Regions from separate parts of the Streptomyces sp. NPDC002055 genome, predicted to be linked through region 1. Evidence: riboswitches for the same ligand, from Rfam matches in the RefSeq annotation. Region 1 holds a riboswitch; each other region holds the start of a gene.
The links. Region 1 has a riboswitch for cyclic di-AMP ahead of ABT112_RS32925 (M23 family metallopeptidase). Riboswitches for the same ligand answer to the same signal wherever they lie in the genome.

Region 1 (7,297 bases):
CAGCAGCCGCCGGTCCCGGCCTATGAACCGCATCCGCAGTTCGCCGCCGTGCCGGACCGGAAGCAGTGGCGCTACCGTCCGGGCCGAGGGCTGCGGCACAGCAAGGCCTTCCGCCTCGGCACGCTGATAACCCTGCTCGTGCTCTCGGGCCTCGTCATCCTCGCCCTGGTGCGGGAACAGACCGGGACCGAGGGCTTTCTCGTCGGTCTCGGGCTGGCCGTGCTGCCCGTCCCGCTGCTGATCGGCGCCTTCCGCTGGCTCGACCGGGTGGAACCGGAACCCTGGCGGAACCTGGCGTTCGCGTTCGCCTGGGGCGCCTGCGCCGCGACCCTGGTGGCGATCCTCGCCAACGGCTTCGCGACCCAGTGGCTGGTGGCGCGGATGGTGAGTTCGTCCAGCGAGGCCGACACCTGGGGGGCCACGCTCATCGCGCCCGTGGTGGAGGAGAGCGCCAAGGGGGCCGCGCTGCTGCTGCTCTTCATCTTCCGCCGACGGGACTTCGACGGCATCGTCGACGGCGTGGTCATCGCCGGGATCACGGCGACGGGCTTCGCGTTCACCGAGAACATCCTCTATCTGGGCAACGCCTTCGGTGAGGACCAGGCCGTGGGCTCGTCCGGCTTCCAGTCGGTCACGGCCGCGACGTTCTTCATCCGGATCGTGCTCTCGCCGTTCGCGCACCCGCTGTTCACCGCGCTGACCGGTATCGGGTTCGGCATCGCGTCGCTCGCCGCACAGCGCCAGCGGGCGCGGCGGGTCCTGCTGCCGCTGGCCGGTCTGCTGACCGCGATCGTGCTGCACGCCGTCTGGAACGGCTCGGCCACCGTCGGCGGCTACGGCTTCATCGCCGTCTACGGGATGTTCATGGTGCCGGTGTTCGGGCTGCTGACCTGGCTGGTGATCTGGTCGCGCAGCAGCGAGCTCAGGACGGTCCGCAGCCATCTGCCGGCCTATGTGGCGGCGGGCTGGCTGGCGCCGGCCGAGCCGCACGCGCTGTCCTCCATGAAGGCGCGGTCGATCGCCCGTACCGTGGCGCGCCGTACCCACGGCGCGGCCGGACGCCGCATGGTCGTCGAGTACCAGGTCTGCGCGACGGCCCTGGCGTTCCTGCGGCAGCGCGCCCACCGGGGAGCGGCGGGCACGGACTTCGTCGCCCGGGAACAGGAGCTGCTGCACCACCTCTGGCAGCGCAAGGACATGGCGCAGCCCGCGCTGGCCCACGCGGCCCGTATGACGGCACCGGCCTGGACCGGGCCGCAGCAGTGGACTCCGCCGCCGCCCGGGTACGGCTACGTGCCGCCGGGCGGGCCGCAGCCGTCCGGCCGGCCGTATCCGCCGCAGGGCCAGGGGTACGGGCAGGGCCAGGGATACGGGCAGGCCGCCGGTCCGTACGGGCCGCCGCACGGGCCCGGCACCCGCCCGTACGGCCCCTGAGGGCCGGTCGCGGCCCCGGGGTACGGAGCCGTAACAGGCCGACAGCCCTGGTGTCGGGGGGACGTCACCAGGGCTGTCGGAGGATGCGGCGGCGGGCGCCGGTGGGAAGGAGCTGCCGTCAGATGGAGAGGCCGCGGTCCCGCAGCCAGGAGGCCGGGTCGATCGGCGAGCCGCCGTCGGGACGGACCTCGAGGTGGAGGTGGGGGCCGGTGACGTTGCCGGTGGCGCCGACGCGGCCGATGGTCTCGCCCGTGGTCACCTTGCCGGAGGTCTTCGTCATCGAGGAGAGGTGGCAGTACCAGACCTCGGTGCCGTCGTCGAGGGTGAGCACGATCCGGTAGCCGTACGCCCCGGCCCAGCCGGCCTGGGTGATGGTGCCGCCGTGGACCGCCTTGGCCGGGGTGCCGGTGGGGGCCGCGAAGTCCTGGCCGGTGTGGTCGTTGGACCAGAGGTCGCCGGCCTGCCCGAAGCTGGAGGTGAGGGTGTAGGAGGAGACCGGGACGGTGAACTCCTTGGCGAGCTTCGCCACCCGCTCGGCCTCGGCCTTCTTGCGCGCCGCCTCCTCCGCCGCCTTCTTCTTCGCGGCGGCGGCCTCGGCCTGCTTCCGCTCGGCCTGCTCGGCGGCCTTCTCCGCGGCGGCCTTCTCGGCGGCCTCGCGCTCGGCCTTCTCGGCGGCGCTCTGCTGCTGCTCGGCCTGGCGCATGATGCGGGCGCGCAGCGCCTCGCCCGCGCCGGTGCCGTCGGCGGCCTCGTCGGCGGTGAGCCCGGCGTCGCTCAGCGGGGCGGCGGAGGCGACGGCGACCGGGGCCTGTTCCGCGTCGTCCGCGACCAGGGAGCCGATGCCGGGCAGGGAGGCGGCGTCGGGAAGCTTCTCCGAGACGGTGGAGAGGTCCGGCATGGAGATGGAGACCGGCGGCTTCTCCTGCGCACTGGCCATGCCGCCCGCGCCGACGGCGGCGAAGACGCCCACGCCGAGGACGGCGCCGCTGCGGGCCATGCCGCCGCCGCGCTGCTTGACGACGCGGTGCCGGCCGCGCACGGGGGCGACGGATTCCTCGGTCGGGTTCCACTCACCCGCTGCGGCCGGGGGTTCCTCACCGAATCCGGGATCGAAACTCTGGGGTGTGTACGGGGATTCGGGGGCAGGCCTGTTGGACGCCACGCGGGCGCACTCCTTTCCTTCCTTCTCGCCTACCGGGTTAGCTGACGGGTTCGGAGCAGGAAGGTCTCCTACGGACCCCTCTGGGAGAGACGCCCGATTCACCCCAAGGTGTTGGTTCCCCGGTTCCCTGGGTGCAGGTGGTGCTGGTGTGTCCGGTGATGCAGGCCCTGCGGGGTGGTGCTGTGCGTTCGGGATTCGGCGACGGCGCACGGTGCCGTCTCTTGTGACGGCTGGGACGACCGCGCTGCGTTATCGAACGTTAATAGGGCCGGGGCCGGAATCCAAGCGGTTCTCGTTGATCGTTAACAGATTGGGGCGGGATCAATCCGGACATGTGCCGCCCAATGGGGGCGAGTTGAGCGGACCCGTGAAACACGTTCCGGCTGATCGTGCGTCACTTGTTATGCGAAGTGATGCATTCCGGTCACGGACCGTAGGGCGCCGGGGCGGCGGCCCGGCCCTCGCCCGAGCCGCGGGTCAGCCCCACGGTCCGCCGGCGCTCCGGCTGCCGCCGCCCCGGCCGGCTGACCGCCAGCAGCGCCATGTCGTCCGCCGGCTCGCCCCCGGTGTGCCGGGCCACGTCCTCGACGAGCGCGTCGAGGAGGGCGTCGGGCCCGGGGAACAGCCGGCCGTCGAGCCGCTTCGCCGGGTCGTAGAAGACCCCCTTCTCGTCCCGGGCCTCGGTCACCCCGTCGGTGAACAGCAGCAGGGTCGACCCGCGCGGGAAGTCGAAGGTGTCCACCTGCTCCGGCCAGGCCCCCAGATCCCCCATCCCGAGCGGGAGCGAGGCCACCACCGGCTCGACCCCGCACACCGAGCCGTCGGCGGAGAGCAGCAGCGGCGCCGGATGGCCGCGGTTGAGGACGCGCAGCGTGCCCTCGGGCGGCGCCCCGTCGGTGACGGAGGGGCGCGCGGCGCCCACCTCCGCCAGCACCGCGGTGGTGAAGCCCTCGAACCGGTCCAGGTCCTCGCCCCGCGCCTCGCGGGCCAGCGCCCGCTCCAGCCGGGCGGCGACCTGTACCAGATCCGGTTCCTCCTCGGCCGCCTCCCGGAAGGCGCCGATGACCACGGCGACCGCCGCGACGGCCCCCAGCCCCTTCCCCCGGACGTCGCCCACGATCAGGCGGACCCCGTGCGGGGTCTGCTGCACCGCGTACAGGTCCCCGCCGATCCGGGCGTCGGCCAGCGCCGCCTCGTACCGGGCGGCGACCTGGAAACCGCCGATGCGCTCGTCGGGCGTCGGCAGGACGGCGAGCTGGACGGCCTCGGCGATGCTGCGGGCCGACGCCAGCTGCCGGTCGCCGCGCCGCACCACGCGGTTGATGAACAGCGCGAGCAGGGCGACGGTCAGCACGGTGACCAGCTCCGTCACCGATTCGATGGCGCCCACGTCGCCGTTGTAGACGTGCAGGGCGACGACCGCTCCCCCGGCGGCGATCCCCGCGGCGGCCGTGGCCCGCAGCGAGAAGAACGGCGCGGCCACCAGCGGCGCGGCCGAGAAGAAGGGGGAGCCGGTGAACCGGGCCGGGGTCGAGAGGTCGAAGGTCAGCCCGCCGATGATCAGCAGCGCGGGCATCCAGCGGGCGACGCGGGCCCGGCCGGCGGAGCGGCTCTCGTCCTCGCGCCCGCGCGGCGCCCGAGCCGCGCCACGGAGCGTGCGGCCCGTGCGGCCCGATCCCCCGACTCGCATCCCCACCTCGTGTCTCCTACCGTCCATGCGCGGCGCGGGAGCGGTACGGCACCGCCCCCTCAGGCTCACCGGTGACCGGCCGGACGGCGAATCGGCGTACGCCAGGTGATGGACACCGGGTCACCCGCTCTTCCCTTCCGTTATATCCGGTATGCCCGAAGCGCCCATTATTCCGTCTTTGGGGTTAGCGTCGTAAGTATGAACAGCGCAGTTCGTCGCACGGTCTGCTGGCCGGTGCTGGCGTTGGTGGCCGCCGCTCTCGTACTGGTGGCCGTGATGGCTCCCGGCGCACGGGCCGCGGACGGGCTGGACAGCGCCGCCGCGGCCCTGAAACAGGGCCCCGTCTACGTCGACCCCCGGGCCGCGTCCCAGCTGCCGCCCGCGGACGCCGACGCCCTGGCGGACAAGATCAAGAAGGCGGACAAGCCGGTCTTCGTCGCCGTGCTCCCCGCCACCTCCGAGTTCCCCCCGTCGACCGTGCTGCAGGACCTCCGGACCAAGACCGGTATCACCGGTGTCTACGCGGTCGCGCTGGGCGACCGGTTCGACGCCGGCGCCGACTCCTCCGTGATGTCGCGCAACGCGGTCGACAACCTCACCGGCGCCGCGGCCCGCTCCGGCGACGGCGACGTCAAGGCCACGGTCACCGGCTTCGTCGACCAGGCCGTCGAGCAGGCGAACGGCCACGCCCCCGACTCGTGGAGCGGTGGCTCGAACACCGACACGGGCACCTCGACCGGCTACAACAAGGTCGGCGGTGCGGGCCTGGCGGTCACGTTCGGCATCCTCCTCGCGGTCGCCGGCGCCACCGTGTTCCTGGTGTCCCGCCGCGGGAAGATGCGCCGGGCCGAGCGAGAGCGGGCACAGCTGGCCACGCTCCGTCCGGTGGTCGACGAGGACATCACCGCGTTCGGCGAGGAGCTCGAACGGATCGACTTCGACCCGTCCGCCCCGGCGACGGACGACGCGATGCGCGAGGACTACGCCCGCGCCCTGGACTGCTACGACCGGGCGAAGCGCGCCATGGACGGCGCCCGGCGGCCGGACGACGTCCGGGGCGTGACCCAGGCCCTGGACGACGGACGGTTCGCGCTGACCACGCTGGAGGCCCGACGGGACGGCCAGCCGCTCCCGGACCGCCGTCCCCCGTGCTTCTTCGATCCGCGCCACGGCCCCTCGGTCCAGGACGTGCAGTGGGCGCCCGAGGGCGCGGGCGAGCGGAGCGTGCCGGTGTGCGCCGCGGACGCCGCCCGTATCGCGGACGGCGAGGAGCCGATGGGCCGCACCGTGGACACCCCCTCCGGACGGCGCCCCTACTGGGAGGCCGGGCCGCTCTACAGCCCCTGGGCCTCCGGCTACTTCGGCGGCGGCATCCTCCCCGGGCTGCTGGTGGGCACGCTGCTGGGCAGCATGCTCAACGCGCCGTACGCGTACGGGGCGGACGGCCTCGGTGACGGCGGGAGCGGCGGCGACTACTCCGGAGGCGACTTCGACTCGGGCGGCTTCGGCGGGGACGGCGGAGGCTTCGGCGGCTTCGGGGGCGGCGATTTCGGTGGGGGAGGGTTCTGACTCGGTCCGCCGTGCGAGGGCAGGTGCCGCCGACGCTGCTTGGTGGGACGGCGGGACGGCGGGACGGCGGGACGGCGGGACGGCGGGACGGGCTGAGCATGTCCCCTGCGTGGCCGGACCACGGGACCAGGGGACCGCGGACCGCGGGAGACGTACGGCAGCGGGCCCCCGGCTGCCCCGAGCCAATTCGATGGCAGCGACGGCCTTTGACGACAAGACTGCACCGGTGAACGCCCTCCCGCCGCAGCCCGTCCCGCTGCCTCTGCCGGTTCCGGACCCGCGCGCCCGCGACGTCGTGTTCGACTACGCGGGCATGCACGCCGCGGTGGCCGGCCTGGTCCTGCCCGGCAACGCGTCGATGCACGTCATGAGCGCGCTGGAAACCTCCCGCGAGCTCATCCGGCACTCCTACTACCGGTACGAGTTCGCCACCGTCGCCGTCACCCATTCCCTGCTCGCCGTGGAGCACGTTCTTGCCGAGCGCCTGGCCGTCGAGGCACCGCTCCAGGACCTGATCGAGCGGGCCGCCGGCGCGGGGCTCATCACGGCGGAACTCGCCGCCGGACTCGACCGCGGCCGACTGCTGCGCGACAAGCTCACGCAGGGCGCCGTGACCAGTGCCGCCGTCGGCCCGGCCAGGGCCGTCAAGCTGGTGCGTGCCGTCTTCGATGCCGTTTCCCTGCTCCTCCGCCCACCGGCTGCGGCAGCAGCGAAAGCCGCCGGCCGGAGCGGAGCACAGCCCGAAGACCGGCTCGCCCGGCTGTGGGAGGAACACCGGCGCGCGCCGTTCCCCGAAAGCTTCCGCGGCGTGGACATCGCGGGCGTGGAACTGATCCTCCTGGACGCCGACGTCGCCGCCGTCCTCCAGCGAGAGCTGGACGGCGGACTCGACACCCAGGGCATCGCCGTCCTCTGGGCGTGCATCGCCGACCTCGACACGATCGTGCCCCTGATCAACGAGGAGTACTGCGCCTCCTACGTCACGAGACTGCGCACGATGGCGGGACTCGCGGCAGCGCGCCACATCCCCGCCGCGACCTGACCGGCTCCTCAGCGGCTCATTCCGTCGGAAGCGGTGCGCCGCAGGCCTCGCAGCGCACCGCACCGGCCCGCTCGTTCATCCGCCCGCACTCGGTGCAGACCCGGTGCAGCAGACAGGCGGCTTCCCCGCCCTCGGCCAAGGCGGCCGGCTGCGGCCGCGCCGGCTGCTCCGGCTCCTCCGGCCCGGGCCCGGTCGCCGCCCGCACCTCGTCGTCCATGGTTGCCATGGGGCCATGAAACGGCACCCGGGCAGGGGGCGACAACGGGCGCGGGGCGGCCGGGGGGCCGGGGGGCGCGGCGGACGCGGCGGACGCGGTGGACGCGGTGGGCGCGGTGGGCGGGGCGGACGCGGTGGCCGGGGCCGGCGGGCAGGGGCCGACCGAGGGCCGGGCGGGGCCGGG
Region 2 (7,297 bases), on a different contig from region 1:
GAGCCCGGCGGCGGCTCCCGGGTGGAGATCCTGGGCCCGGACATCCGCGCCGGAGCGCACCTCCAGTACGTGGTGCCCGGCGGCACCTGGATGGGGGCCCGGGTGCGCCCCGGGGGCGCCCGGACGCTCCTCGGCTGCACCATGGCACCCGGCTTCTCCCCCGTCGACTACGAGGGCGGGGAGGCGGACGAGCTGAGCGCCCGCTATCCGCTGCACGGGGACCTCATCCGCGCCCTGTCCCGCACCGCATGACCGGGCAGGGACAACTGCCCGCGCTCGACGGGCTGGTGGCCGTGGTGACGGGAGCGGCGGGCACCGTGGGGGCGGGCATCGCCGGGGAGTTCGCGCGCGCAGGGGCGCAGGTCGTGGTCCACCACCACACCGGCGCCGAGCGCGCCCGGGAGGTGGTGGAACTGATCACCGGCGAGGGCGGCACGGCATGGGCGGTGGCCGCCGACCTCACCGACGAGACGGCCTGCGAACGGCTGATGGAGGCCGCGGCGGCGCGCTTCGGCCGGGTGGACGCGCTCGTCAACAACGCCGGGGTGCAGCCGGTCCAGGAGCTGGCGTCGATGACCGCCGCCGACTGGCGCGCCGTGATCGACACCAATCTCACCAGCGCGTTCTGCTGCACCCGGGCGGCCGCGCGGGTGATGCGGCGGGCGGGCACGGGCGGCACGGTCACCCATGTCGCCTCGATCGAAGGATCCTCGCCCACACCGGGGCACGCGCACTACGCCGCGTCCAAGGCGGCCCTGATCCAGCACGCGCGGGCGGCGGCGGTGGAGTACGGACCGTCCGGGATCCGGGTGAACACGGTCTCCCCCGGCCTGATCAGCCGCCCCGGCATCGAGGAGGCGTGGCCCGAGGGGGTGGAGCGCTACCGGGCCGCGGCGCCGCTCGGGCGACTCGGCACTCCGGCCGACATCGGCCGCGCCTGTGTGTTCCTCGCGTCGTCGATGGCGGGCTGGGTCACCGGCCACGACCTGGTGGTGGACGGCGGGGTGACGGCCCGGTCGCCCTGGTAGGCACCGCGCCGGACGCGGTCGTCCCGGACGTCACCAGGCGAGCAGCCGGGGGTCCACCCGGGTGGCGGGCTCCGGCGCCGGGGGCTGCGCGGGGACCGGGACCGTGCACGCCGAGCGGCCCACGGTGCGGGGCGGCAGGGTGACGGTGCTGCCGGCGGCCTGCCGGAGCCAGCGGACGATGGTCCCGACGGCGTCCTCGTCCAGCTGCGCGAGATCGTGGATGACCCGCAGGTCGTCGGGGTGCGGCGGGACGGCGGCCCGGGTGAGTTCGGCGTGCAGCATGAGCCGCAGCCCGTCGGCCGGCGTCAGATGGCCGCCGATCCGGGCCGGGTCCGGGGCGTCGGGCCGCGGGGGGAGCTCCATCGTGACTGCCGTCGGATCGGCCATGGTCGGTGCCTTCCTTCAATTCCCCATCGGTCAGGGGGAAATCATGGTCTCCCGTTCCGACGGCCGGTTTCTCCCTCCGGTTGCGGATCGGCCTCCGGGATCACCCGTCCGGCCGCACGGCGGGGCCGTTTCCCCGCCCCCGGACACCCCCGCGGTCACGGTCTCGGCCGGCTCGGCCGGGCGGGGGACGGCGCGGCGCGCGGACGGGCCGCGCCGAAGCGGCGCACACAACGGACGAGGCGCCCGCCCCCGTGCAGCGGGGACGGGCGCCTCGGTCCGTCGGTGAGGCCGGTCGGTCACCCCGGGCCTCGGTGCCACGCGCCGGGCCGGCGCGTGGGCTCAGATGCTGACGCCGTGCTCGCGCAGGTAGGCGACCGGGTCGATGTCCGAGCCGTAGTCCGGACCGGTGCGGACCTCGAAGTGGAGGTGCGGGCCGGAGGAGTTGCCGGTCGAGCCGGACAGGCCGATCTGCTGACCGCCGGTGACCGACTGGCCGGCCGACACGGACAGCGAGGACAGGTGGGCGTACTGGCTGAACTTGCCGTCGGCGTGGCGGATGACGACCTGGTTGCCGTAGGAACCGCCCCAGCCCGCGGAGACGACCTCGCCCGCACCGATGGCCTTCACCGTGGTGCCGGTGGGCACGGGGAAGTCGGTGCCGGTGTGGTAGCCGCTGGACCAGCTGGCACCGGACTGGTGGTACGGGGTGCCCACGGAGAGGTCGTCGACGGGGGCGGTGAAGCCGTCGGCGGACTTCTGCGCGGCGGCCTTGGCCGGGGCGGCCTGCTGCTTCGGCTCGGCCTTCGCGGCGGGCTTCGGCGCGGCCTTGTGCTCGGCGGCCTGGTGGGCCTCGTGCTTCGGAGCCGGCCGCTCGGACTCGCGCTCGGGGGCGTCGTGCTTCGGGGCGCCCTTCTCCTTGCCGCCCAGGGTGAGCTTCTGGCCCGGGAGGATCAGGTTCGGGTCGCCGCCGACGACCTCGCGGTTGCCCTCGTAGACCCGGTGCCAGCCGCCCTTGACGTCGTGGGTCGTGGCGATCTTGTACAGGGTGTCGCCGCGGACGACGGTGTACGAGCGGGTCTCGGACCCGGCGCCGGCCTTGCGCTCGGCCGGCTTGCCCTTCTCGCCCTGGGGCTTCGGGGCGGACTCGGCCGGGGCGGCCTTCCCGCCGTCGGGGCTGATCTGCGGGGCGGCGCCGCCCTGGGTCAGCCCGGCCTTGCCGGAGCAGACCGGCCAGGCGCCGGGGCCCTGGCCGTCGAGGACCTTCTCGGCGACGGCGATCTGCTGGTCCTTGGTCGCCTGGTCGGCGCGCGCGGCGTAGTCGCCGCCACCGAAGGCCTGCCAGGTGTCGTTGGTGAACTGCAGGCCACCGTAGAAGCCGTTACCGGTGTTGATGCTCCAGTCGCCGCCGCTCTCGCACTCCGCGACCTTGTCCCAGGTGTCGACGGAAGCGGCCTGCGCCGAGCCGGCACCGATGAGCGGTAGGGCGATTCCGGCACTACCGGCAGCGGCGATGAGAGAAGCTCGGGAAATACGGCCGGGGCTGTACCGGCGGTGACGTCCGCGTGCAGACATAGGGGTATTCCTCTCCTACGCCTGCGAGGTGAGCTGTCGGGTTCGGGCTGGAGTTGCCCGGCCGCGCCCTGAGCAGCGTCGTGCGCTGCGGCGCGTCTTCACCCCAAGCCGTTCCTCGCCTGTTGCGCGGTCCGGCACCTACCTGGTTCCCCCGCTCCTGCCGTGGTGCGTTGGTTGTTTCCTCTCCACCGGCGGCAGGACTCGGCGCTCCGACAGAGTACGGCCCGCCCTTTCATGGGCAGGCAGCGGTAAAAGTAAGCGCACCGAATTCTTTCCGACAAGTGGCGAGTATTCCCCGGAATCACCTTTCGGTAGATCCACTCGGGACAGGGTCACACTGAGCTCCGGATCTTGATCCGAGAGCGATTCGCATTACTACTGAACGACTCTCACGTTCGGCGGGCGGTAACCGAGTTGCCCGGATTCACGCTTTTCGCGTGGGCGGCATCACACCCCGGAAATATCTTTGTGAAATGGGTCACCACGGAGCCAATTGTCCGACTTTGAGGTGCATTTCGACTTTGCCTCGATGAAGGAGGATTGATGTCTATTTGCCGTATACATCCCGCAGCTCGGCACTCGCACCCCGAACCACTCCCCTCAGGGGGCATATCCGGCGAAACGGATGATTCGCTGCCCCGCCCACCGCGGTGGCAACCCCGGCGGGGGCCTCTCCCCCGGTTATCGTGTGGTTCTTGATCGCGGACGTGCGGAGTCAGTGTGCAGAGAGCGGAAGAGCTGATCGACACCTCGCCGCCGGTGCGGCACGCCTCCGGCGCGACCGCGCTGCTCCGGGGGCGCAACCGTTCCGCGACTCCCCTGATCGCCACGGCCGCAGTCGCGCTGGCCGTGGCGGCGGCGCTGGTCCTGGGCGGCGGGAGCCTGCTCGCCCACCCCGGCGTCCAGGCCTGGCGGACGGTCTGTGTGGCCATCGTGATCCAGGCCCTTCCGTTCCTGCTGCTGGGCACGGCCGTGTCCGGCGCCATCAACGCCTTCGTGCCCGCCGACGCGTTCAGCAGGCTGCTCCCGAGGAAGCCGGCCCTCGCCGTCCCCGTCGCCGGCGCCGCCGGGGTGGTGCTGCCGGGGTGCGAATGCGCCTCCGTGCCGGTGGCCGGAAGCCTGATCCGGCGCGGCGTCGCCCCGGCCGCCGCCCTGACGTTCCTGCTCTCGGCTCCCGCCGTGAACCCCGTGGTCCTCACCGCCACGGCCGTGGCCTTCCCCGGGAACCCCGGCATGGTGGCCGCCCGGCTCGTCGCCTCGCTCCTCACCTCGGTGATCATGGGATGGCTGTGGATCCGGCTCGGCCGCGCGGAATGGCTGCGCCTGCCGGCCCGGGGCGGCGGCCACACGGCCGGGAACAGCCGCTGGGAGGAGTTCCGGCTGGGCTTCCAGCACGACTTCCTGCACGCGGGCGGATTCCTGGTGCTCGGGGCGATGGCGGCGGCGACCTTCAACGTCGTGGTACCGGGTTCGGTGCTGGACACCTTCTCCGGATCGCCGTGGCTCTCCGTCCTCTTCCTCGCCGGGCTGGCGATCGTCCTCGCGGTCTGCTCCGAGGCGGACGCGTTCGTCGCCGCGTCGCTGACCGGCTTCTCCCCGACGGCCCGGCTGGCCTTCATGGTGGTGGGGCCGATGGTCGACCTCAAGCTCATCGCGCTGCAGTCGGGCACCTTCGGACGGGCCTTCGCCGTCCGGTTCTCCTCGGCCACGGCCGTCGTCGCCGTCGGCTGCAGCGCGCTGATCGGCTGGTGGCTCCTGTGAAGCGGAACATCCAGGTGCTGCTGCTCCTGCTATCGGGCGCCGGGCTCCTGCACATCGCGCTCTTCAGCGACATCTACCTCCGCTATGTGAAGGAGGGCCTGCGCGTCCCGCTGATCCTCTCCGGTGTCCTGCTGGTGGCGCTGGGGCTGGTGGGGGCGGCACGGGACGGCTTCCCGTTCGCCGGTCCGGACACCGACGGCGGGACCGGCGAGGAGGAGGACGCGGACGCCGCGGACCACGGCCACGACCACCGCCGCGGACCGCGGGTCGCCTGGCTGCTGTTCCTCCCGGCCCTCACCCTGCTGTTCTTCACCCCGCCCGCGCTCGGCTCCTACACGGCCGCGCGGGAGCGCGATCCGGCCACCGAGGAGCAGCAGCGCTTCCCCGCGCTGCCGCGCACCTCCCCCGTGCCGCTGGCGCTGTCGGACTTCCAGGCCCGGGCCCGCCAGGACACGGCGCGCAGCCTGGCGGACCGCCGGGTCCGGCTGACCGGCTTCGTCACCCCCGGCAAGGGCGAGGTCTGGTATCTCACCCGGCTCGTCCTGAGCTGCTGCGCCGCGGACTCCCGGTCCGTGAAGGTCGAGATGCGCGGCATGCCCGAGCCGCCGGCCGACTCCTGGGTGAGCGTGACGGGCACCTGGCACCCCTCCGGCACCCCGGGCAGGCCGTCGGCCCGGGCGGCCCTCGACGCGGACGACGTGGAGCACATCGCGCAGCCGGCCAACCCGTACATGGACTCCGTGCCCCGCATCTGAGCCCCGGCCCGCGCCACGGAAGCCACCGTGCCCGGCACCGGCACCCAGCACCAGGCACCGGCACGGTGGCCTCCCGCGAGCGGGCTCCCGCCGCGAGCCGTCAGCGGATGGGAAGGCCGGAGAGCGTGCGGGCGATCACCAGGCGCTGTATCTCGCTGGTGCCCTCGAAGATCGTGTAGATGGCGGCGTCCCGGTGCATCCGCTCGACCGGGTACTCCCGGGTGAAGCCGTTGCCCCCGAAGATCTGGATCGCCTGGGCGGTGACCTCCTTGGCGGTCTCGCTGGCGAACAGCTTGGACATCGACCCCTCCGCGGAGGTGAACGGCTTGCCCGTGGTCGCCATCCAGGAGGCCCGCCACACCAGCAGCCGGGCCGCGTCGATCCGGGTGCGCATGTCGGCGAGCTGGAAGGCGACGCCCTGGTTGTCGATGATCGGCCGGCCGAACTGGGTGCGGGTCCGGGCGTACTCCAGGGCCTCCTCGTAGGCGGCCCGGGCGGTGCCCACGGCCATGGCCCCGACCGCGGGGCGGGATGCCTCGAAGGTGGCCATGGCCGCGTTCCGCACCCGCTCGCCGCCACCGGCCGGCGCCGCCTCGCGGGCCCGCTCACGGGCCCGGGCCAGGCGCTCGTCCAGCTTCTCCTTGCCGCCGAGCAGGCAGTGGCCGGGGACCCGGACGTCCTCCAGGACGACCTCGGCCGTGTGCGAGGCGCGGATGCCGTGCTTCTTGAACTTCTGCCCCTGGGAGAGCCCGGGGGTGTCCGGCGGGACGATGAACGAGGCGTGCCCCTTGGAGCCGAGCTCCGGGTCGACGACCGCCACGACCACATGGACGTTGGCTATGCCGCCGTTGGTCGCCCAGGTCTTGGTGCCGTTGATCACCCACTCGTCCTTGGCCGCGTCGTACACCGCACGGGTGCGCATGGAGGCGACGTCGGAGCCCGCGTCCGGCTCGGAGGAGCAGAAGGCGGCGACCTTCACATCGTCCGGTTCGCCGTACATCTGGGGGATCCAGGTGCCGACCTGCTCCTCGGTGCCGTTGGCCAGCACGCCGACCGCCGCCAGCCCGGTGCCGACGATGGACAGGGCGATCCCCGCGTCACCCCAGAAGAGCTCCTCCATCGCCATGGGGATGCCCAGGCCGGTCGGGTCGAAGTACTGCTGGGCGTAGAAGTCCAGCGAGTACAGGCCGATCTTGGCGGCCTCCTGGATCACCGGCCACGGCGTCTCCTCCCGTTCGTCCCACTCGGCCGCGGCCGGGCGGATGACATCCGCCGCAAATCCATGGACCCAGTCACGGAGGGCCTTCTGGTCGTCGTTCAGCTCGAGCGAGAACTCGGGCATCGTCCCCTCCACCTGCCGGTTACTTGCGGTAACGTCAGTGTGTTACCGGCCAGTAAGCCCTGTCAACTCCCTGCTCCCGCTCCGACCTTCCGAGCAGGCAGGTGTTACGTTGCGCGGGAAGCGAGCGCACGGGCGGGGAGTACACGTGATGGAGACCAGTCAGCGGGACGGCCAGCAGCGAAGCGCGGACCAGCGGCGCAGGGAGCTGCTTGAGGCCGCCGACCGGGTGGTGCTCCGTGACGGGCCGGGGGCGTCCATGAACGCCATCGCCGCCGAGGCCGGCATCACCAAGCCGATCCTCTACCGGCACTTCGGCGACAAGGGCGGGCTGTACCGGGCCCTGGCCGTGCGGCACACCGACGCCCTGCTCGACGGGCTCCGCGCCGCGCTGGACGCACCGGCCGAGCGCCGCCAGCGGGTGGAGGCGACCCTGGACACCTATCTGGTGGCCA
Region 3 (7,297 bases), on a different contig from region 1:
CGGTCGCGCAGTTCGGTGGCCCGCTCGTACTGTTCGGCGGCGACCGCCTGGTCCTTGTCCCGGGCGAGCTGCTCGGCTTCGCGCTCCATGGCGCGCACGTCGGTGCCCCGGGTGGCGGACCGCAGCCGGACCCGGGCCCCGGCCTGGTCCATCAGATCGATCGCCTTGTCGGGCAGGTACCGGTCGGGCAGGTAGCGGTCGGAGAGCTCGACGGCCGCGAACAGGGCCTCGTCGGTGTACCGGACCTGGTGGTGCGCCTCGTAGCGGTCGCGGAGGCCGCGCAGGATCTCCACGGCGTCCGCGGTGCTGGGTTCGGGGATCAGGACGGGCTGGAACCGGCGGGCGAGCGCGGCGTCCCGCTCGACGTAGCGACGGTACTCCTCCAGCGTGCTCGCGCCGACGACATGGAGCTCCCCGCGGGCCAGCGCGGGTTTGAGCATGTTGCCGGCGTCCATGGCCCCGCCCTCGGAACCGCCGCCCGCGCCGACGACGGTGTGCAGCTCGTCGATGAAGACGACCAGCTGGTCGGAGTGGGTGCGGATCTCGTCGATGAGGCCGGTGAGCCGCTCCTCGAAGTCCCCGCGGAAACGGGTGCCGGCCACCACCCCGGAGAGATCGAGCTGGATGACGCGGCGGCCGACGAGGATGTCGGGGACGTCGCCGTCGGCGATCCGCTGGGCCAGGCCCTCGACGATGGCGGTCTTGCCGACCCCGGCCTCGCCGATCATGACGGGGTTGTTCTTGCCCCGGCGCGCGAGCACCTCGATGGTCTGCTCGATCTCCTCGTCGCGTCCGATCACCGGGTCGATCCGGCCCTCGGCGGCGAGCTCGGTGAGATCCCGGCCGTACTTGTCGAGGTTCGGGGTGTTCCGCTCCTCCGGTCCGGGGCGCGGCCCGGGCGTACCGGGCGCGCCCGTGAAGCCGTCCCGGGACCCGGCGGGCGGCGAGAAGTGCGCGGCGTTGAGGATCTGGCCGGCCGTGGAGTCGCGGTTCGCGGCCAGCGCCACGAGCATGTGCTCCGGACCGATGTACGAAGCACCGGTGGAGCGCGCGATCTCATGGGCGTCGAGCAGGGCGCGCTTGACCGCCGGGGTGACGGCGATCGAGGTGCGCGGCGGGCCGTTCCCGGCCTGCTGGTCGATCTCCGCGGCGAGCGCGTCCGGGTCCGCGCCGGCCCGGGTGACCATGCCGCGGGTCGGCTCGGTGGAGAGCGCGGCCCGCAACAGGTGCTCGGTGTCGAGATCGGAGCTGCCGTGCCGGGCGGCGTAGGTGGCCGCGGCGGAGACGAGCTGCCGCGCGGGGCCGCTCATCATGCGGCTGAAGTCGATGCGCCGCGCGTCCGGCGGCTGCCCGGGCTGGCCGCCGCCGAGAAAGTGCGAGAAGAAGTCTCCGAGGGGGTCCGGGCCGTGGTCCTCGGGACCCTGCTGGCCGTCGGTCATGGGTATCCGTCCCCGTGGTCCGGCCGGACCGGGCCACGCCTGTCTCGGTGCGCGTGCGGCGGTCGGACACGGTCCCGCAGGCCCGGCGTACAACGGACCGCCGTAACCCCACCTGCCCCAATTTAGACGATATGGAGGGAGTGTGCCGGGCCCGGGCGGAGGCGGTGCCCCGGGCCCGGCCGGCAGCCGGAATGACTCACTCCGGCGCTCTCGGTCGTGGCCGACCCCGTAGTCGCGGTCGGCGGGGAGGCGCGGCGGCCGTCCCGCGCAGGGCCCGGCCTGGCCCCGTCCGTATCGTGCGGCCGGTGCGGCGCGGGTTCCGGAGCGAGTGGGTCCGGCACATCGCGCCCTCCGGCCGGCTCCCCTCCGCGCGGTGCCCGGCACCCTCCGGGCTGCCCGGAAGGTGACCCCTCCGGGCATCGGCGCAACCTGCATGAGCACCCACCTGTCACACCGTCAACTCCACTGCGCAGAAGCGGAATTGGGGATACCGGGAGCGCTGCGAAGTGGCGGCTGACGATGCCCAACTTCACGCTGCTCAAAGCCCGTTACCGGAGGTATTCACACCGCCCGGCGGGCCCGGATCGCCCAATCGGATGAGAGTGAAGAAGTTCACAGAAGGCCATTTCGGCTCTGAATTACGGTGGTTGATGACGCAGGATCCATAACCGACAACAAGCCCCCGCCAACCGAGGCGGGGCGATCCGGATGGACGCCGAGTCCTGCCGCCGTCCGGATGTACCGCGAACACCCAACTTCGGCAGGAGCGGGAGACCCAAGTACGACCGAGCCATGAAGGTGATGGCTCTTGGGGTGAAGCCACGTCATGTGGCCGGGCAACTTCGCCGGCCCGAACCCGACAGGTCATCTTTCGCAGGCGGATGACGAAGGGCTTCCGCATGTCTGCGCGTACACGCATTCCTGCGCTCATATCCCGTGCCGGAACCACCTCGGTTCTCACGGCCGCCGCTCTCGCCGGCTCGACGCTGATACCCGCTGCCGCGCCCACCGCGGAAGCGGCCACGCCGGCCGGCAAGGCCCTGAGGATCGCGGCCTCCAAGAAGGGATCCCCCTACCGCTACGGTGCGGTGGGCCCGCACCGGTTCGACTGCTCCGGTCTCACGCTGTACTCGTTCAAGCGGGTGGGCAAGAAGCTGCCTCGCACGGCGGCTGCCCAGTACAACAAGACCCGCCATGTCTCGGTGCGCTCCCGGAAGGCGGGTGACCTGGTCTTCTTCCACTCGGGTGGCGGTGTCTACCACGTGGGCATCTACGCGGGGAAGGGCAAGATCTGGCATTCGCCGAAGCCCGGGAGGACGGTGCGCAAGGAGCGGATCTGGACCCGCAGCGTCTGGTACGGGCGGGTCAAGTAGGGCCGCCCCCGCCGCTCGGCCTGACCGGCTGAGGGGGTCCGGCCTGCCGTGCCGGCCGGAGCGCCGTGCCGTCGCAGGCCGAGGTGGTGGGGCCGGGTCCAGGGGATGGGCCCGGCGTCGCCACCGGCCATGCGGCGGCAGGCGTCGCGGATGGTCCCGTCGCGGGCCGGAGAGGGAAATTCCGCTAGTCCCGGATACTCCGTTCCGTTTCCCCGATCGGACCGTGATCGGGCCGTACGCGTCCCGGTATCGCGCCCCGTACGGATATCCCGTCGCCAATTCCGGGCGGGGTGATGCACGGGACACCGGCCATGACCGACCCGGAGAAGTGGTCGTGGCCGGTGTTTTCGCCCCTGCATTCCGGACCGGCGCAGCCGCCGGTCATTCGTGCCGTATCGCGGAGTGATCGAGTGATGACGGCGCGCGGTTTTCGCTTCGGATATGAGGTCACCGTGCGCCGGTGTTTTTCGATGCGTCACGCGGTGAAGTCCGGCTCACCCGCCGCAGCGGAACTCTGACCGGAAAGCGTCGGTTTCGGTGCGGCCGGCGGGCACTCTGTCGGAGCGTTGCCCGTCGAGCGGGATCGGTGTGCGGTGTGCGGTGTGCGGTGGGCGTGAACGGCGTCGGCCCGGACGGCCGTCCGGCCCGACCGGAATGTCGGCCTGCACGGAACCGGAGCCTCGGCGTTGGGCACCGCAATTGGTGCACAGCCAGCCGCCCTTGGGGCTCTGCTGCATCGGTGCACCGCACTGCGGGCACTGGTTGCGGATCTCCGCCGGATCGATCCTCACGGCAGCCTCCTGTCGCCTGTCGTCGTCCATCGGGTGAGAAGACGCTCCGTGGAGCCCGTAGGAAGTGCTGCCCCTCGATCGTGACGCGAACGCGGGCCGAGAAGGGGAACATCCGGCCGGGGAACGATCCCGCGCACGCTTTCGGCCACGTGCCGGTATCCGGCCGATGGGCCCCGCCCGCCCCGGGAGACGCGGTCTCAGCTCCCGGGCACAGGGGCCGAAGGGAGCGGAACGGCCAGCAGCTCCGCGACCCGTCGCGCCGTCGCGGCATCCCGCGCGGCGGTGAACGGGACGACGCCCTGCGCCATACGGAACGGCTCCCCGCGCGCCGTGAGCGCGGTCCCGCCGGCCTCCTCGACGAGCAGCACACCGGCGGCGTGGTCCCAGGGGTTGTCCCAGGTGTAGGCGACCGCGTCCAGTTCGCCCCGCGCCACGTCCAGGTAGTCGCACCCCGCCGAGCCGCTGGCGCACGCCTTCACGCCGTGCTCCGGGGCCAGTTCGTAGAAACGGTGCTGCTGTTCGGCGGTCAGATGGGCGGGCCGGGCGCTCGCCACCTGCAGGACGTCGTTGCTCGCGGCCGGGCGCAGCCGCAGCGGCGCACCGTCGAGCAGCGCCCCCTCGCCGCGTCGTGCCACGGCCGTCAGGCCCGGCACCGGCAGATGGGTCCACGAGGCCAGCAGTTCGCCGTGGCGCGCGACGGAGACCAGGGTGGCGAACTCGGGCAGCCCGCGCACGAAGTTGGCCGTCCCGTCGATCGGATCGATGATCCAGACCGGGCCGTCGTCGTGCAGGGAGTCCAGCAGACCGGGGTCGGCCGCCACCGCCTCCTCGCCGATGACCAGCGAGCCGGGGGCCATCGAGCTCAGCGCCTCGGTGAGCCGCTCCTCCACGTTCCGGTCCGCGACCGTGACGAGATCCAGGGGGCCTGCCTTCTCGCTGATGTCGGCATCCGACAGCCTGCCGAAGCGGGAGAGCACCTCCTCGGCGACCACGGTCCGGATCAACTCTTCCACCGCACCATACGTTCCAGAGCCGAACATGCGTCCATCTAACGCGATCGGTGCGCACTGCCTTGCGGCGGGTCGGTACCGGCGGATGCCGTGGTCGTCGCGGGCCCGAGGCGGCGGGGAGGGGGCCTCCGGGTGCCCGGCGTCCGTCCTCGCCGAGGGGGCGACGCTCGGCGAGGTGCGGTTCCCGGCGAGGGGGTCGGCCTGGCAGGGGCGCGTGACGAGAGGGGTCAGTCCTCGACGCGGGACACGGGGGGTGGGGGGTTCTCTTCCTCGGGCGGGCTGACCCAGCCGCAGATGCCGCAGACGTAGCGGTTGTGCAGCCCGTCTATCTGTGCCCCGCAGCCGGGGCACGTCGTGGTCCAGTAGGGCTCGCCGCTCAACGTTGTGCTCCGCAGTTTCCGCACAGCCAGCCCCCACTGGGGCTCTGCTGCATCTGGCCGCCGCACTGGGGGCACTGGTTTCGCAGCTCTCCCGGATCGATTCTCACATTCTTCTCCCGTCGTTCTCCGTCAGATGAGAGCCGATGCGAGGCGCACAGGTTCCCCCTTTCACTCATCTTTGGCTAGGGATTCACGCTCAGTAATTGAATGTCCGAGGGGATTGGTTGCGGACTCAACCGATGCTTGTGAAGCGGACGGTGATATTCCGGGGAGTCGGGAGTCGGGAGTCGGGGGCGGTCCGGAGGGCGGGAATCGTGCCGACGGGAAATGGGTCACCCGATTATCCGGAGTGCGCGCGGGGCCTGTCATCGTTCTGCGGGTGGAGTGTCGCCACGATGAGTGCGCGAGTTCCGGCCATTCCGAACGGTGCATCCGGCCAGTCGTGTGCAATCGGCGCCGACGGGGCGCGGCTGGTGGCCGCGCGCGGCGTCCGTCCGTGTCGCCGGAGCCCGCCCGGGCTTCCGTTCCCACGGGCATGGTCGCGGGCATGGGTGCGGGCGCGGGCACGGGCGCCGGGGCGTCTCCTGCCCGGACGGGTGGGTGCCCTACCGGCTCCGCCATCCCTGCCAGCGCTCCACGGTCACCAGGATCACGGGGCCGTCGGGGGGATTCCTTGCGTACTGGGGGTACTTGGCCCGCAGCGGGGCCAGGGCCGGGTGGAGGCGTGGCGCGGCCCCCGGTGGGCGATCCGGCGGGTCCTCGATGCGGGCCGTGCCGTCGGCCCGGACCCACCACAGCGCGCCCCAGTCCTCGTCGTACGCGTCGGCCAGGAGGCAGACGGCGGGGTGTGCCCTGATGTTGGCGAGCCGTCGCAGCTCATGGGTCCGCTTGGGTTTGTGGTCGACCGCCGTGACCACCGTGTCGTCCCACAGGGCGAAGGTCACCGGTACCAGGTGCGGACGGCCTTCCGGGCGCACGCCGGCCAGCCGGGCGACCCGGGCGTCGGCGAACAGCCGCCTGGCCTCGCCCTCGTTCATCCGGGGCATCGCGGGCCCGCCCTCTCCCGGCGGTCCGACGCGTCGGCCGCCACGCCCCTCCACGGGCGCACGACTCCCGGGCGTCCGGCCGCCGCGCCCCTCCGCGGGCGGACGTCTCCGGACCGTCCGGCCGCCGTTCGCCCGCCCGGCGGGTGTGGAAGTCGAACTTCCGGAACGGCGGGGCGGGTCCCGTGCCCCCTGGGTGCCATGCCTCCACCATGACGCCGGCCCGCGGGCCGTGCAGGGGGTGAATCGGCCGAGGTTCGGGTGCGGTCCCCGCGGATGCGCGGACGGCAATGGCGGGCGGTCGGCGCCGCGGCTGCCGCGATATCCCGCAATCGGGGCAAAAGGTGCAAATATCTCGGTATGGGTTGGGAGGATGTTGCCGACGAGCTCTATGGGCTGCCGCCCGAGTCCTTCACCGAGGCCCGGGACGAGGCGGCCCGCGCCGCCCCGCGTGGCCAGGCGGCCAGGATCCGGGCCCTGCGCCGGCCGACACTCGCGGCGTGGGCGGTCAACCTGCTGGTCCGCGGCGAACGGGAGCAGGTGGAGGCGGTGCTCGGGCTGGGGGAGCAGCTGCGCCGGGCCCACCGGGACCTGGACGGACGGCAGTTGCGCGACCTCTCCCAGCAGCAGCACCGACTGGTCGCCGCCCTCTCCGAACAGGCCCGCCGGATCACCGCCGAGGCCGGCCGCCCCGTGCCGGACGGGGCGCTGCGCGAGGTGGAGGCCACCCTTCAGGCGGCGCTGGCCGACCCCGACGCGGCCCGTGAGCTGGCGGCCGGGCGCCTGACCAGGGCCTTCGCCCCGGTGGCGGGCTTCGGTCCGGCGGACGAAGCCACCGTGTACGCGCTGCGCCCGCCCGGGCGGGAAGCCCCCGGCCGCACCGGCCCCCAGGGCCGTGCCGACAGCCCCGCCGAAGGGCGCGCCGGACCGGGCCGGGCGACGCCCCGCGGGAAGAAGGCGGCAGAGGTGGAAGCGACGGGGGCGGGGGAGCCGGCCCCGGTGACCGATCTGACGGAACGCAGCCGGCAGCGCGAGCGCGCCGAACGGGAACGGAGCGAGCGACGGGACCAAGCCCGCCGGGATGCCGAGCACCTCCGGCGGGAGGCTCACGCGCGGGCCGACGAGGCGACCGCGGCGGAACGCGGCCTGGCCGATGCGGAGGACCGCTTCCACCGGGCCCAACGGCACGTGGAGGAACTGACCGAGCAACTGCGGCAGGCCAGGAGCGACCTGTCCGCCGCACGGAGGGAGCGGCGCGCGG
Region 4 (7,297 bases), on a different contig from region 1:
GGACGGAGACCGCCGAGAGCGCCGAGGACGTCAAGGCGCACTGGCGCCGCACGAAGGCCGCCGAGAAGCAGCGGGAGTCCGTGACGGACGGCATCCCGCTGGGGCAGCCCGCGCTGGCCCTCGCCACCAAGCTGGCCTCCCGGGTACGGACGGCGGGGCTGGAGGTGGCCGCGCCGGTGTCCGTGGGCGGCGGCGATCTCGGCGAGCGGCTGCTGTCCCTGGCCGTCCGGGCGGAGGCGGAGGGCGTCGATCCGGAATCGGCGCTGCGGGCGGCGGCCCGCGCCTACCGGGACGCCATCCGGATGGCCGAACAAGTCGACTGACCCCCCGCGACCCGGGTACTCGTCCGATATGTACCAGCAGCTGAGCTCGGACATCGCACTCCGGGACTACCTGGTCGGCATCGCCCCGCTGGTGGTCGGAATCATCGTGGTGATTCTGCTGATCGGGGCCGTGTGGCTGGGTTACCGCATCCGCTCGCGGGAGCCCGACCCGCCGCAGCAGCCCCAGCCGCGCGGCGGTGCCTGGGAGACCCAGGGCGAACACCGGAGCGGGGAGGCCCCGCCCAACCACGGGCCCGGCCACCAGGACGTGGCCCGGCCGCGCACGGATGTGTCCGAGTACCGCGAAGGGGACGAGGTCCCGCGGGACGGCATCCGGCACATGCCGTACGAATTCGGCTCCGGGTCGCGGACCAAGGACGACGGGGAGCCCCGGAAGTGGGACCACGGCGGCAGCGGCCACGGCACGGGATGACCCGGCGCGCGTGACGCGCCCGGACGGCACGCACGCCCGGCGGGACCCCGGCCGCCTCGGGCCGCGGGCCGGGGGAGAGCTGCGCCCGTGGGCCGACGGCCCACCCGCCCGACGGCCCGGTGGGAGCGGCACATCACATCACCCCACCGTTGACGGGGCATCAGCGGCATCGCGAGACTGCCTGCCATGGCGATCTTCGGGCAGGGCGGGCAGCGCAGGCGGACCGGGCAGGGCGGCTTCCGGCGGCAGGGCGTACTCCGGGCGGCGGCCGCGGCCGCACAGCAGCTGACCCGGCCCGACGGCCACGGGCGCGGTGCGCTCGCGGCGTTCGGAGTGCTCTCCGCGGCCGACCTGGTGGGCGTGAACAGCAGCCCGCGTGGCCTGCGCCGGGCCGCGAAGCCGCTGCTCATGCCCGCGCTCGCGGTCCATGTGCTGCGCCGCCGCCCCGACACCTCCGCGCCGGTCCCCAAGGCTCTCGTCGCCGGACTCGCCTTCGCCGCCGCCGGTGACACGGCGCTTCTCTTCGACGAGCACAAGCCCGCCTTCCTCCTCGGAATGGCGGCGTTCCTGGGCACCCAGGTCAGCTACACCGCGGGCTGCACCGGACTCGGCGCACTCCGCGGCATCGCGCGGAAGCCCTGGCCGGCGGTCGGCTGTCTGGCGGGCTGGGCCGCGGTGAACGCCGCCCTCGCGCCGACCCTCGACAAGCAGCTGCGGCTGCCGGTGGCCGGCTACAGCCTCGCGCTGGTCGCGATGACGGTCACCGCGCTCGGCGTGGGGGGCCGGGTCGGTGCGGGCGCCGCCGCCTTCCTGGGCTCGGACCTGCTGATCGGGCTCAAGGAGGCGGGCCGGGAGGTCCCCTCCCAGGAGGTGCTGATCATGGCCGGGTACCTCCTCGGCCAGTACCTCCTCACCTCCGGCTGGCTGGAGCACCACGACGCCCGGCAGACCGCGTAACGTCCTCCGGCTCCCAAGCCTCCCAAGCCTCCCAAGCCTCCCGGGGATCCCGGCCCCGGCTCCCGGGACACCGGCCTCCGGCCGTGGCTCCCAGGACCCCCGTTCCCGGCCCGGCTCGCAAGGCCCCGGCTCCGGCGTCCCCGCGGACGGGGCGGCGGGGCCTCCCGGCCGGGCGGTTACGGTGGAGCGTGCCCCAGGAAAACCCCGATCCGACCCCGGACGCCACCGCCCCGGACGCCTCGACTCCGGACGCCACCGCCCAAGACGCCACCGCCCCGGCCCCCGAGACCTCCGCCGCTCGGGCCCAGGACGCCTCGGACCCGGACTCCCCGCCCCAGCTCTTCGGCTGGGAGTTCGCCGCGGACCCGTATCCGGCGTACGCCTGGCTGCGCGAGCACAGTCCCGTGCACCGGACCGCGCTGCCCAGCGGCGTCGAGGCCTGGCTGGTGACCCGGTACACCGACGCCCGGCAGGCCCTCGCGGACGCCCGGCTCTCCAAGAACCCCGTCCACCACAGCGAGTCCGCCCACGCCAAGGGCAAGGTCGGCATTCCCGGCGAGCGCAGCGCCGATCTGATGACCCATCTGCTCAACATCGACCCGCCGGACCACACCCGGCTGCGCCGCCTGGTCTCCAAGGCCTTCACCCCGCGCCGGGTGGCGGAGTTCGCGCCCCGGGTGCAGGAACTGACCGACCGGCTCATCGACGGCTTCGCCGGGAACGGCTCCGCGGACCTCATCCACGACTTCGCCTTTCCCCTCCCCATCTACGCCATCTGCGACCTGCTGGGCGTACCGGCCGAGGACCAGGACGACTTCCGCGACTGGGCCGGGATGATGATCCGGCACGGCGGCGGACCGCGCGGGGGAGTGGCCCGCTCGGTCAAGAAGATGCGCTCCTACCTGGCCGAACTGATCCACCGCAAACGGGCGGAACCGGGCGACGACCTCATCTCCGGCCTGATCCGCGCCAGCGACCACGGTGAGCACCTGACCGAGGGCGAGGCGGCCGCGATGGCGTTCATCCTGCTGTTCGCCGGCTTCGAGACCACGGTGAATCTCATCGGCAACGGTATGTACGCGCTGCTGCGCCATCCCGTTCAACGGGAGCGGCTGCAGCGCTCCCTGGCGGCCGGCGAGACGGAGCTGCTCGCCACCGGCGTCGAGGAGCTGCTGCGCTACGACGGCCCCGTCGAGCTCGCCACCTGGCGCTTCGCCACCGAGCCGCTGACCCTCGGCGGGCAGCGGATCGCCGCCGGGGAGCCGGTGCTGGTGGTGCTGGCCGCGGCCGACCGCGATCCGGAGCGCTTCGACGCGCCCGGCACCCTCGACCTCGCCCGCCGCGACAACCAGCACCTGGGCTACGGCCACGGCATCCACTACTGCCTGGGCGCACCGCTCGCCCGGCTGGAGGCGCAGACCGCGCTGGCCACCCTGCTGCGCCGCCTGCCGGATATGCGACTTGCGGTGGAAACAGATGAATTGCGGTGGCGTGGCGGGCTCATCATGCGGGGACTGCGGACCCTTCCGGTGGAGTTCACCCCTACAGGAAGTGAAGGTTTGTCAACTACGTGACCAATACGTGATCTCGGCTACATCGTCTTGTGACTGCCGTGGGCCGCCGCTACTTTCAAGCGGTCCCCCCACGGCTCCCTGTCACTCGCTCGAAAGGCAACCGCATGCGTTCCGGGAACGGTCGACACCGCCGCCCCCGCCAGGCACCCGCCATCTTCGTCACCGTCGGCATGACCGGCGCGGGCATCGCGATGCCGCTGCTCGGGGCCACCGGCGCCCAGGCGGCGGACGCCGATACCTGGGACCGGGTCGCCCAGTGCGAGAGCGGCGGGCTGTGGAGCGCCAACGCCGGCAACGGCTTCTATGGCGGCCTGCAGTTCACTCAGGAGATGTGGGAGGAGCACGGCGGCCGGGACTACGCGCCGCGCGCCGACCTGGCCAGCCGCTCCCAGCAGATATCGGTGGCCGAGAAGATCCTCGCCGAGCGCGGGCCGGAGGCCTGGCCCAGTTGCGCCACCAACGCGGGGCTGCAGGAAGGGGGTGAGGCCCCCGATGTCGACCCCGGCAGCACCGAGCCGCCGGGCCCGCTGGAGTCCCTGCTGCCGCTCGACCCGGAGTACTCCGACGGCGCGTCGTCGTCCGACGGCGCCGACGACGACGCGGACCGTGCGCAGAGCGACGACGCCGATACCGACAAGGGCGACGGCGAGCAGCGCGAGGACGAGAAGAGCGGCGACGGGAAGAGCGGCGACGCGGACGGCGGCAAGAGCGGCGACGACAAGGCCGACGCCGACCGGTCCGACGAGGGCGACGGCGCGTCCGGCGGGAAGGACGGCTCGGGCCAGGGCGGCTCGGACCGGGACGGCTCGGGCAAGGGCGGCTCGGACCAGGGCGGCGAAGGCGCCGGCCGGCACCGTGGCGCCCCCGCCGACGAGCAGGAGTCCGGGGACGGGGAGCGCGACGGCGGACGGCACGCCTCACGCGGTGAGGACCGGGCCGACACGTCCGCGGACGGCCGGTACACCGTCCAACCGGGTGACAGTTTGTCGGATATCGCTCAGGAGTACGCCCTTCCCGGTGGTTGGAGCGCGCTGTACGCGTCGAACGAGGACGTCGTCGGCTCCGACGCGGACATGATTCGCCCAGGCCAGGACCTCGATCTGAGCGATTCCGAAGGGTAGTTCGAGCCCTTTCCGCCCGTTGTGGGTGCGTGAGAGAAGCATCTCATCGGCCCAACGCGCCTGTCTGGACGGCCGGATGTCCCTGTACCCGCCCTCACCTGCGGTGATGTGAGTGACGGGCGGGCAGGGAGGGGTTCGGTGGGCGGGATGTCGCACTTTGAACCCACGGGGCCGGTGTGCTTACCGTCGTGTCCGCTCGCCACCGCGGGCGCCTTCGACCGTCACGCCGAATCCTGCCGGCGGCCGGAGGGAATCGTCGCGAAAGCGCCGTAGGCAGGAGCGGGGGACCCAAGGTAAGTGCCGGACACGTCCGTTGAAGGATGAACGGGCCGACCGGCTAGGGGTGAAGCCCGGTGCGCAGGCACCGGGCCGGGCACTCACAGCCCGAACCCGACAGCTCACCTCGCAGGCGTCGGTGAGGAGACCGTTCCATGCTGCTTTCCGGCAAGAACAAGCATCGCCGTCCGTCCAAGGCCGTCCGTATGGCCGCGCTCGCCGGTCTGGCGGGCACCGCCGTGGCCGCCCCGCTGATCGGCGCCACCTCGGCCTCCGCCGCCTCCGTGGACACCTGGGAGAAGGTCGCCCAGTGCGAGTCCGGTGGCAACTGGTCCATCAACACCGGTAACGGTTACTACGGTGGCCTGCAGTTCTCCCAGTCCAGCTGGGCCGCCGCGGGCGGCACCCAGTACGCCCCGCGCGCCGACCAGGCCACCAAGGAGCAGCAGATCGCCGCTGCCGAGAAGCTGCTCGCCCAGCAGGGTCCGGGCGCCTGGTCCTGCGCCGGGGCCGGTGGCCTCACCGCGGGCGGCCCGGCCGCCGGTGTCGACACCGGCTCCTCCTCCGGCGGCGGCGCCGCGGAGGACCGCGGTGCCCCGGAGCACGCCGACCGCAGCGACCGCCCGGCCGCGGCCCCGCAGAAGCAGGCCGCGCCGAAGGCCGTCAAGAAGGGTGACGGCGAGTACAAGGTCAAGTCCGGCGACACCCTCGGCACCATCGCGAAGGCCGAGGACGTCAAGGGCGGCTGGAAGAAGGTCTACGACCTGAACAAGGACATCGTGGACGACGCCGATGTGATCTACCCGGGCCAGCGGCTCCACCTGAGCTGACCCGCCTCCCGCCGCCCGGCCCCGGCCGGGCGGCGGGCCACCCCCGGCCGAGCGCCCTGCCCCCGGACGCGCCCGGCCGGGGCGTGCTTTGCGGGCCTATGGGCGCCTTTTTGTCTCGTCGGGCGGGCAGAGGCCGACCGATGCGGCCGGTCCGGTTAGGCTCGTGGCGCAGCGCCACTGAGGCACTGCGAATCTGCGTCACACCCATGAAGGAGATGCTCGTGCCGTCCATCGACGTCGTCGTAGCCCGGGAAATCCTCGACTCGCGAGGCAACCCCACGGTCGAGGTCGAGGTCGGCCTCGACGACGGCAGCACCGGTCGTGCCGCCGTCCCCTCCGGTGCCTCCACCGGAGCGTTCGAGGCCCTCGAGCTCCGCGACGGAGACAAGAGCCGCTACGGCGGCAAGGGTGTCGAGAAGGCCGTCCTCGCCGTCATCGAGCAGATCGGCCCGGAGCTCGTCGGCTACGACGCCACCGAGCAGCGGCTGATCGACCAGGCGATGTTCGACCTGGACGCCACCCCGGACAAGTCCTCGCTCGGCGCCAACGCCATCCTCGGCGTCTCGCTCGCCGTCGCGCACGCCGCCTCCGAGGCGTCCGACCTGCCGCTCTTCCGGTACCTCGGTGGCCCCAACGCCCACCTGCTGCCGGTCCCGATGATGAACATCCTCAACGGCGGCTCGCACGCCGACTCCAACGTGGACATCCAGGAGTTCATGATCGCCCCGATCGGCGCGGAGTCCTTCTCCGAGGCCCTGCGCTGGGGCGCCGAGGTCTACCACACGCTGAAGTCCGTGCTGAAGGAGCGGGGCCTGTCCACCGGCCTCGGCGACGAGGGCGGCTTCGCCCCGAACCTGGACTCCAACCGTGAGGCCCTCGACCTGATCGTCGAGGCCATCAAGAAGGCCGGCTACACCCCCGGCCAGGACATCGCGCTCGCGCTCGACGTCGCCGCCACCGAGTTCTACAAGGACGGCGCGTACGCGTTCGAGGGCAAGTCGCTCTCCGCCGCCGAGATGACCTCCTACTACGCCGAGCTGGTCGCCGCGTACCCGCTGGTCTCCATCGAGGACCCGCTGAACGAGGAGGACTGGGAGGGCTGGAAGACCATCACCGAGCAGCTCGGTGACAAGGTCCAGCTGGTGGGTGACGACCTGTTCGTCACCAACCCGGAGCGCCTCTCCCGCGGCATCGAGAGCAACACGGCCAACGCCCTGCTGGTGAAGGTCAACCAGATCGGCTCGCTGACCGAGACCCTGGACGCCGTCGAGCTGGCCCAGCGCAACGGCTACAAGTGCATGATGTCCCACCGCTCCGGCGAGACCGAGGACGTCACCATCGCCGACCTGGCCGTCGCCACCAACTGCGGCCAGATCAAGACCGGCGCCCCGGCCCGCTCCGAGCGCGTCGCCAAGTACAACCAGCTGCTGCGCATCGAGGAGATCCTCGACGACGCCGCGGTGTACGCGGGCCGCTCCGCCTTCCCGCGGTTCCGCTTCCAGTAGGACGCGCCACGGCGGGGCCGCCGCACACGGCCCCGCCCGGCATCCGGACGTCCCCGTCCCCGGTCCCGTACCGTGGCCGGGGACGTTCGTACTGGACACGGAGAGCCGGTGCGGGGAGCGACAGGGGAGGCGACGTGGCCGGAGACCGGGAGCGGTTCTCCACCGCGACCAGACTCAAGGCTCTCGGCGAGCAGGCCGCCGCCCGGGTCTACCGGGCCGGCCGGCGCGCCGGACCGCCGCGCCGCAGCCGGCTCACCGGCCGGGCGGCACTGCTGGCC

Region 2: another riboswitch for cyclic di-AMP. It lies ahead of ABT112_RS20000 (transglycosylase family protein); the one in region 1 lies ahead of ABT112_RS32925 (M23 family metallopeptidase).
Region 3: another riboswitch for cyclic di-AMP. It lies ahead of ABT112_RS01105 (C40 family peptidase); the one in region 1 lies ahead of ABT112_RS32925 (M23 family metallopeptidase).
Region 4: another riboswitch for cyclic di-AMP. It lies ahead of ABT112_RS06275 (transglycosylase family protein); the one in region 1 lies ahead of ABT112_RS32925 (M23 family metallopeptidase).

The regions. Positions count from the first base shown of each region.
Region 1 covers NZ_JBEOXS010000093.1:11,707-19,003, reverse strand. Annotated here, with positions in the region: gene ABT112_RS32930 (PrsW family intramembrane metalloprotease) at 1-1,434, shown strand, start outside; gene ABT112_RS32925 (M23 family metallopeptidase) at 1,553-2,596, opposite strand; cyclic di-AMP (ydaO/yuaA leader) riboswitch at 2,608-2,749, opposite strand; gene ABT112_RS32920 (PP2C family protein-serine/threonine phosphatase) at 3,021-4,286, opposite strand; gene ABT112_RS32915 (hypothetical protein) at 4,485-5,855, shown strand; gene ABT112_RS32910 (hypothetical protein) at 6,082-6,897, shown strand; gene ABT112_RS32905 (hypothetical protein) at 6,914-7,123, opposite strand.
Region 2 covers NZ_JBEOXS010000030.1:64,604-71,900, forward strand. Annotated here, with positions in the region: gene ABT112_RS19985 (cupin domain-containing protein) at 1-252, shown strand, start outside; gene ABT112_RS19990 (SDR family NAD(P)-dependent oxidoreductase) at 249-1,028, shown strand; gene ABT112_RS19995 (hypothetical protein) at 1,059-1,415, opposite strand; gene ABT112_RS20000 (transglycosylase family protein) at 1,755-2,987, opposite strand; cyclic di-AMP (ydaO/yuaA leader) riboswitch at 2,993-3,134, opposite strand; gene ABT112_RS20005 (permease) at 3,831-4,748, shown strand; gene ABT112_RS20010 (TIGR03943 family putative permease subunit) at 4,745-5,503, shown strand; gene ABT112_RS20015 (acyl-CoA dehydrogenase family protein) at 5,604-6,845, opposite strand; gene ABT112_RS20020 (TetR/AcrR family transcriptional regulator) at 6,994-7,297, shown strand, end outside.
Region 3 covers NZ_JBEOXS010000001.1:243,797-251,093, forward strand. Annotated here, with positions in the region: gene ABT112_RS01100 (ATP-dependent Clp protease ATP-binding subunit) at 1-1,439, opposite strand, end outside; cyclic di-AMP (ydaO/yuaA leader) riboswitch at 2,178-2,334, shown strand; gene ABT112_RS01105 (C40 family peptidase) at 2,339-2,812, shown strand; gene ABT112_RS01110 (hypothetical protein) at 3,124-3,330, shown strand; gene ABT112_RS01115 (inositol monophosphatase family protein) at 3,801-4,616, opposite strand; gene ABT112_RS01120 (hypothetical protein) at 4,841-4,993, opposite strand; gene ABT112_RS01125 (TIGR03668 family PPOX class F420-dependent oxidoreductase) at 5,599-6,039, opposite strand; gene ABT112_RS01130 (hypothetical protein) at 6,397-7,297, shown strand, end outside.
Region 4 covers NZ_JBEOXS010000007.1:160,484-167,780, forward strand. Annotated here, with positions in the region: gene ABT112_RS06250 (nucleoside triphosphate pyrophosphohydrolase) at 1-323, shown strand, start outside; gene ABT112_RS06255 (DUF6479 family protein) at 352-756, shown strand; gene ABT112_RS06260 (lysoplasmalogenase) at 943-1,713, shown strand; gene ABT112_RS06265 (cytochrome P450 family protein) at 1,902-3,287, shown strand; gene ABT112_RS06270 (transglycosylase family protein) at 3,392-4,408, shown strand; cyclic di-AMP (ydaO/yuaA leader) riboswitch at 4,664-4,835, shown strand; gene ABT112_RS06275 (transglycosylase family protein) at 4,840-5,514, shown strand; gene eno (phosphopyruvate hydratase) at 5,730-7,019, shown strand; gene ABT112_RS06285 (FtsB family cell division protein) at 7,154-7,297, shown strand, end outside.